Regions from separate parts of the Streptomyces sp. NPDC052396 genome, predicted to be linked through region 1. Evidence: riboswitches for the same ligand, from Rfam matches in the RefSeq annotation. Region 1 holds a riboswitch; each other region holds the start of a gene.

The links. A riboswitch is a leader RNA that binds a small molecule or an ion and turns the genes downstream of it on or off. The one in region 1 is predicted to bind cobalamin.
Region 2: linked by a shared signal. The riboswitch ahead of ACIHFE_RS28115 (HoxN/HupN/NixA family nickel/cobalt transporter) and the one ahead of ACIHFE_RS05940 (ribonucleoside-diphosphate reductase subunit alpha) in region 1 are both predicted to bind cobalamin.
Region 3: linked by a shared signal. The riboswitch ahead of metE (5-methyltetrahydropteroyltriglutamate--homocysteine S-methyltransferase) and the one ahead of ACIHFE_RS05940 (ribonucleoside-diphosphate reductase subunit alpha) in region 1 are both predicted to bind cobalamin.

Annotation. Positions count from the first base shown of each region.
Region 1 is NZ_JBIUAW010000002.1:195,575-197,767, forward strand. It holds gene ACIHFE_RS05940 (ribonucleoside-diphosphate reductase subunit alpha) at 1-1,164, opposite strand, end outside; cobalamin riboswitch at 1,320-1,460, opposite strand; gene ACIHFE_RS05945 (MMPL family transporter) at 1,660-2,193, shown strand, end outside.
Region 2 is NZ_JBIUAW010000012.1:183,858-186,050, reverse strand. It holds gene ACIHFE_RS28120 (APC family permease) at 1-837, opposite strand, end outside; cobalamin riboswitch at 1,060-1,280, shown strand; gene ACIHFE_RS28115 (HoxN/HupN/NixA family nickel/cobalt transporter) at 1,310-2,193, shown strand, end outside.
Region 3 is NZ_JBIUAW010000005.1:434,981-437,173, forward strand. It holds gene metE (5-methyltetrahydropteroyltriglutamate--homocysteine S-methyltransferase) at 1-1,057, opposite strand, end outside; cobalamin riboswitch at 1,225-1,450, opposite strand; gene ACIHFE_RS15980 (3-hydroxybutyryl-CoA dehydrogenase) at 1,543-2,193, opposite strand, start outside.

The DNA.
Region 1 (2,193 bases):
GACGGCCTTGCCCGCGGCCTCGTAGGCGCGGTACGCGGCGTCGAACTCATCGCCGTAGAGGTCGACCAGGTCCGGGGTGTCCACCGGGGAGAACAGCGACCAGTCGGCGTCCGCCTCCACCCGGCGCATGAACTCGTCCGGGATCCAGTGCGCGATGTTGAGGTTGTGGGTGCGGCGGGCCTCCTCGCCCGTGTTGTCCCGCAGCTCCAGGAACTCCTCGATGTCCGCGTGCCAGGTCTCCAGGTAGACGCAGGCCGCGCCCTTGCGCCGGCCGCCCTGGTTGACGGCCGCCACCGAGGCGTCCAGGGTGCGCAGGAAGGGCACGATGCCATTGGAGTGGCCGTTGGTGCCCCGGATCAGCGAACCGCGGGAGCGGATGCGGGAGTAGGACAGGCCGATGCCGCCGGCGTGCTTCGACAGCCGGGCCACCTGGTGGTAGCGCTCGTAGATGGAGTCCAGCTCGTCCAGCGGGGAGTCCAGCAGGTAGCAGGAGGACATCTGCGGGTGCCGGGTGCCGGAGTTGAACAGGGTGGGGGAGGAGGGCAGGTAGGAGAGCGTGCTGGTGAGCCGGTAGAGCTCGGCCACGTCCGCCAGCGCCCGCTCCGAGTGGTCCTCGGCCAGGCCGCAGGCCACCCGCAGCAGGAAGTGCTGCGGGGTCTCGATCACCTGGCGGGTGATCGGGTGGCGCAGCAGGTAGCGGCTGTGCAGGGTGCGCAGGCCGAAGTAGCCGAAGCGGTCGTCGGCGCCATCCCCCAGCGCCGCGTCCACCAGGGCGTCCAAGCGCCCGGCGTGGGCGGTGACGAACGCGGCCGTCTCGTCGCCGATCAGGCCCTCGCGGTGGCCGACCGCGACCGAGGCGGTGAAGGAGACGGCGCCCTGGCCGGCGGCCTCCTCGCGGATGGCCAGGGTGAGCAGCCGGGCGGCCAGCTTGGAGTACTCGGGCTCCTCGGCGATCAGGCCGGCGGCGGCCTCGGTGGCCAGCGAGCGCAGCTCGGCCTCGTCGGAGCCGGGGTGCCGGCCGCGCAGGGCGGCCGCGGCGACCTTGCCGGGGTCCGTGGCGGGCAGATCGGCGGTCAGTTCGGTCAGGGTGCGCAGCAGCGCGGTCCCGGGACCGCCGGACGCCTCCGCTGAAACTGAGACCGGATCTGCGGGCGCGATGGTCACTGGGGCTCTCCCTCGCTCGGCTGGGGGCCGGGCGGGAGAGCGGCAAGGGCGCGTCAGGGCAGCCCTGAGCGCGTCAGGGCAGCACCACACCGCGTCCCTCGGCCCAACCCGCGAGGCCCGGACGTATTCCACGCCCAGGCCAAGCCGTACGGCTCGGTCATGGGCGTGCTGTCGGCAGGTCCTCGGACTGGTGGTGCGTCAAAAGAGCACACATACACCGTTGCGGGACAGTTCCGGATTTCCACCGGATTCCCCTGCGGCGACAGCGAAGACGAGCATACATCTAGTGCCGGGCGGCAAAGGCACCCCCACATGTAGTGCCGGGATCGTGATAGTGCGCCCAGGGCTGGGCCTGATTGCCGTGCTGGGGACACTCTGGAGGCCGGTATCGACGCGCCCTGATCGAGGCTTGTGTTCGCTTCTTGACGCATTGTGATTAATCTACGGAATGAGTAATTCCTGGCCCCGTCCGACCCTGCGAAGGACGCCCATGTGATGGCTCTCCGCTTCTCCCTGGCAAAGACCGTCTACGGTACTCGCCGGCGCGCTCTGCGCGCCCTCCTGCTGCTCGCCCTGGTGGCCCTGGCGGCCGGACTGGGCGGCCGGGGGGTCGGAGAAAGACTGGCGCCCGGGGGCTGGACGCCCGCCGGCGCCGAGTCCACCCGGGCCGATGCCCTGCTGGCCGACCGCTTCCACGCGGGGCAGCCCCAGTTGCTGTTGTTGGCGACCGCGAAGGGTTCCCTGGACGCCCCGGAGGCCGAGCGGGCCGGCCGCGAACTGACCGCCCGGCTCACCGCCGACCCGCATATCGCCTGGGTGCGCGGCTACTGGCCGCGGCACCCGGCCGAGTTGCGCGCCCGCGACGGGCACAGCGCCGTGGTGGCGGTGCGCTTCACCGGCGATGAACGCGCGGTGCGCGCGGCGAGCAAGGCGGTGACCGACCGGGAGACCGGGCCGGGCGGCGGCGCATTGCGCATCGCGGTGGCCGGGGAGTCCGCCCTGTACTCGGAGATGGAACGGCTCAGCACC
Region 2 (2,193 bases), on a different contig from region 1:
GGCGCTGTTGTGGGGATCCAGCATGTCCTGCCAGTCGACCACGCCCAGGGTGCCGATCTGCAACAGCAGATAGATGGCCATGATGCCGACGATCGAGTAGATGATGGAGCGCGGCAGCACCCGCCCCGGGTCCTTGATCTCGGCGCCCATATAGGCGGTGGTCCAGTAACCGCCGTAGTCATAGATGCCGATGGTGAGCCCGGCCGCGAAACCGATCCAGAAGTGATTGGTCGTCAACTCAAAGGCATGCGCGGGGTAGGTGAAGGCACGGTGTGGGCTGAAGTGGGTGAAGGCGGCGAGGATGACCATCACCACCGAGGCGATCATCACGCACCACAGCAGCACGCTGATCCGGGCATGGTGTTCCACCCGGCCCCATAGCAGCGCCACCACCAGCACAATCAGCCCGATGCCGGTGAGATCGCCCTGAGTCTGCGTCATATCCGGCCAGAGATAGGCGAGATACTGGACAAAGCCGATGACTCCGGTGGACATGGCGAGCGGGATGTAGAGCATCGCCGTCCAGACGAACAGGAAGGGCATCAGCTTTCCGGTGCGGTACTGGAAGGCCTGCCGCAGATAGACATAACTGCCGCCGGCCCCGGGCAGTGAGGCGCCCAACTCGGCCCAGACCAGCCCGTCGGCGAGCGCGAGCACCGCGCCCGCGACAAAGCCGATGACGGCGTGCGGACCGCCGAAGGCGGCGACCATCAGGGGGATGGTGACGAAGGGGCCGATGCCGCACATCTGGGCCATGTTGATGGCGGTGGCCTGGAACAGGCCGATCCGCCGGACGAATCCCGGGTTCCCGGTGGGCCCGGTATCTGGGTCTGCCATGGAGTCAACCTCTCCTCGTGGTCTGCTGCACTCGCACTCGTAGCACCGGCCCGCCTGACGCGTCCATCACATGGACAGGGTTGAGCAGCATGGATGTCCCGGCTCCGCCCGAACAGCGCACGGGAGTTCGTCCGAGGGGTGCGGGAGACTCTGGCGGGGTTGATGGGTGCGCGTCAAGGCATGACCATCACCACTTCTCGGCCACATGGCCGCCTGGGGGAGCTAGGGTGGTGCGGCCGTGGTGCTCGGGAAGACCGGTGACGGACCTTGGGTCCGGAGTCCGGAGCGGCCCTCGCCACTGTGATCGGGGAGTTACCGTCCCCTTCCGTGCGCGCCCTTGCGGCGGGTACGGAGCCACTGGCAGCAGCCGGCTGCCGGGAAGGCTGGGACGGGCGCGGGAAAACCCGTAAGCCAGGAGACCGGCCACGGCATCTCAGAATCGATCCACGAGGTGCTGGAGCGTGAACGGCAGATGAGCCTGCCCCCTACTGATACCACCGGCGTCGCGCCGGTCACTTCCTTCCGCTGGCGCCGCCAGGACACCGTGCGCACCGCCGGTCTGCTGGCCGTCATAGCCGCCCTGCACATCGTCGCGTTCGGCGTGCTCTTCCTGCTGATCGTGCCCAACCACTACAAGGTGGGCAGCGAGGTCTACGGCATCGGCCTCGGCGTCACCGCCTACACCCTGGGCATGCGGCATGCCTTCGACGCCGACCACATAGCCGCCATCGACAACACCACCCGCAAGCTGATGGCCGACGGCAAACGGCCGGTCTCGGTGGGCTTCTGGTTCGCCCTGGGCCACTCCTCCGTGGTGGTGGTGATGGCGGCCCTGGTCTCCGGCGGCACACATCTGGCCGGGACCCTGATGAACGAGGAGTCCACCACCCACCAGACCCTGGGTGTGGTGGGCACCACCGTCTCCGGCGGCTTCCTCTACCTGATCGCCGCGCTCAACCTGGTGGCGCTCGCCGGGATCCTGCGCATCTTCCGCACCATGCGCGAGGGCCGCTTCAACGAGGCCGAACTGGAAGAGCAGTTGGACTCCCGGGGCTTTATGAACCGCATCCTGGGCCGCCTCACCCGCTCCATCTCCCGCCCGGGCCAGATGTTTCCGCTGGGCTTCCTGTTCGGGCTGGGCTTTGACACCGCCACCGAGGTCACCCTGATGGTGATGGCGGGCAGCGGGGCCGCCGCGGGGCTGCCCTGGTACGCCATCCTCTGCCTGCCGCTGCTGTTCGCCGCCGGGATGAGCCTGTTCGACACGCTCGACGGGACCTTTATGAACTTCGCCTACCAGTGGGCGTTCTCCAACCCGGTGCGCAAGGTCTACTACAACCTCACCATCACCGGCCT
Region 3 (2,193 bases), on a different contig from region 1:
GCCGGTCGATACCGCGCTCGGCCGCCGTGTCCAGGGGGACGTGGAGCAGGGAGCAGGAGGCGGAGACGTCCACCCGGTCGGCGAGGCCGAGGAGCGTGGCCAGGGTGGACAGCGACTTCTCCAGGTCGTTGATCCACACATTGCGGCCGTCCACGACGCCCGCGACGAGGCGCTTGCCGGGCAGGCCGCCGGCCGCCGCGAGGTCGTCGAGGTTGGCGGCGGCGGGCCCGGTGAAGTCCAGAGCCAGCCCTTCGACGGGCGCCTTGGCGAGTACCGGCAGGGCCTCACCGAGCCGGTCGAAGTACGAGGCGACCAGCAGCTTCGGCCGTTCGGTGAGCGCACCGAGGTCGCGATAGGCGCGGGCGGCGGCGTTCAGCTCGGCGGGGGTGCGGTCCTGGACGAGGGCGGGTTCGTCCAGCTGCACCCATCCCGCGCCGGCCGCCCGCAGGTCGGCGAGCACCTGTGCGTACACCGGCAGCAGCCGGTCCAGCAGGGTCAGCGGCTGGAAGTCCGCGGGGGCGCCGGGTGCGGGCTTGGCGAGCAGCAGATAGGTCACGGGCCCCACGAGCACGGGGCGCGCGGAGAGACCCAGTGCGGCCGCTTCCGTCAGTTCGGCGACCTGCTTGGCGGAGTCGGCGCTGAAGACCGTGCCGGGCCCGAGTTCGGGGACGAGGTAGTGGTAGTTGGTGTCGAACCACTTGGTCATCTCCAGTGGCGGCAGGTCCTCGGTGCCGCGCGCCATGGCGAAGTAGCCGTCCAGCGGGTCCGCCGCGACGGCGGCACGGTGGCGGTCGGGGATCGCGCCGACCATCACGGTGGTGTCCAGCACATGGTCGTAGTACGAGAAGTCGCCGGTCGGCACCTCGTCCACACCGGCCTCGGCGAGCTGCTGCCAGCTGGTGCTGCGCAGCACGGACGCGGTCCGGTGGAGTTCGGCGGCGCTGACGCGGCCCTTCCAGTAGCCCTCGATCGCCTTCTTCAGTTCCCGGTTCGGGCCCTGGCGGGGGTAGCCATACACGGTGGCGCGTACTGCCGCGGCTGCGGACTTGGCTGTCACAAGACTCTCCTTCGCGAGCTCTTGGCAAAACGACCCCGGGATGAGGCGAAGGCGCGAAGGATGGCAGACCGGGCGGACCACGCAGCCTGTGCCACCGCACACGCTCGTGCCCGCCTGATATATGCGCCGACCCGCCCTCGAGGTCACCGGGATCTCCGCGTACGCATGGGCGCACACGGGCAACGGGCAGGTCTTCGGACTCGCGGGCACGTCCGCCGGTCTCCCGGCGGGCACCTACTGGCCGTCGCTTCCCGGATCCGCGGCACGGATCCAGTGCGTATGACGGCGGTCGTTCCCACTCACCGCTGCGGGGCAGTCCCGGATTTCCACCGGGTTCCCTCTTACGACGCGCCCGCCTGGCGGACGGGGCGAACCTGTTGCCCCGCCAGATTAGGACGCGGGCCGTGCTTGCGGGTATCGCTGTTCCGGATTCCGGAAGGTGACCTGGGACACGGAAACCTCAGCTCTGGCCGCACCCGGGTCCCTCAGCCCCGGTCGTAGGGGTGGAACCCCCGGCCGGTCTTGCGGCCGAGCAGCCCGGCTTCGACCATCCGCAGCAGCAGCGGCGGCGGGGCGTACAGGGGTTCCTTGAACTCCTCGTACAGCGCCCGGGCGATGGAGGCCACGGTGTCCAAGCCGATCAGATCGGCGAGCCTGAGCGGTCCCATCGGATGGGCGCAGCCCAGCTCCATGCCCTGGTCCACGTCGGTGGCGGTGGCGAAGCCGGACTCCGCCATCCGGATGGCCGACAGCAGGTAGGGGATGAGGAGGGAGTTGACCACAAAGCCGGCCCGGTCCTTGGAGCGGATCGCGGTCTTGCCGAGCGTGTCGCGGGCGAATGCCTCTGCCGTGGCGGCTGCTTCGGTGCTGGTGTGCAGCGAGGTGACGATCTCCACCAGGGGCATGACCGGCACGGGGTTGAAGAAGTGCAGCCCGAGGACCCGGTCGGCCCGGCCGGTGGCCATACCCAGGCGCATCACGGGGATGGAGGAGGTGTTGGTGGCCAGGATGGCCCCCGGGTCCTCGACGATCTTGCTGAGGGCGGTGAAGATCTCCGTCTTGACCTCCGGGTTCTCCACGACGGCTTCGACGACCAGGTGCCGGTCGGCGAGATCTTCGAGGCTGGTGGTGAAGAC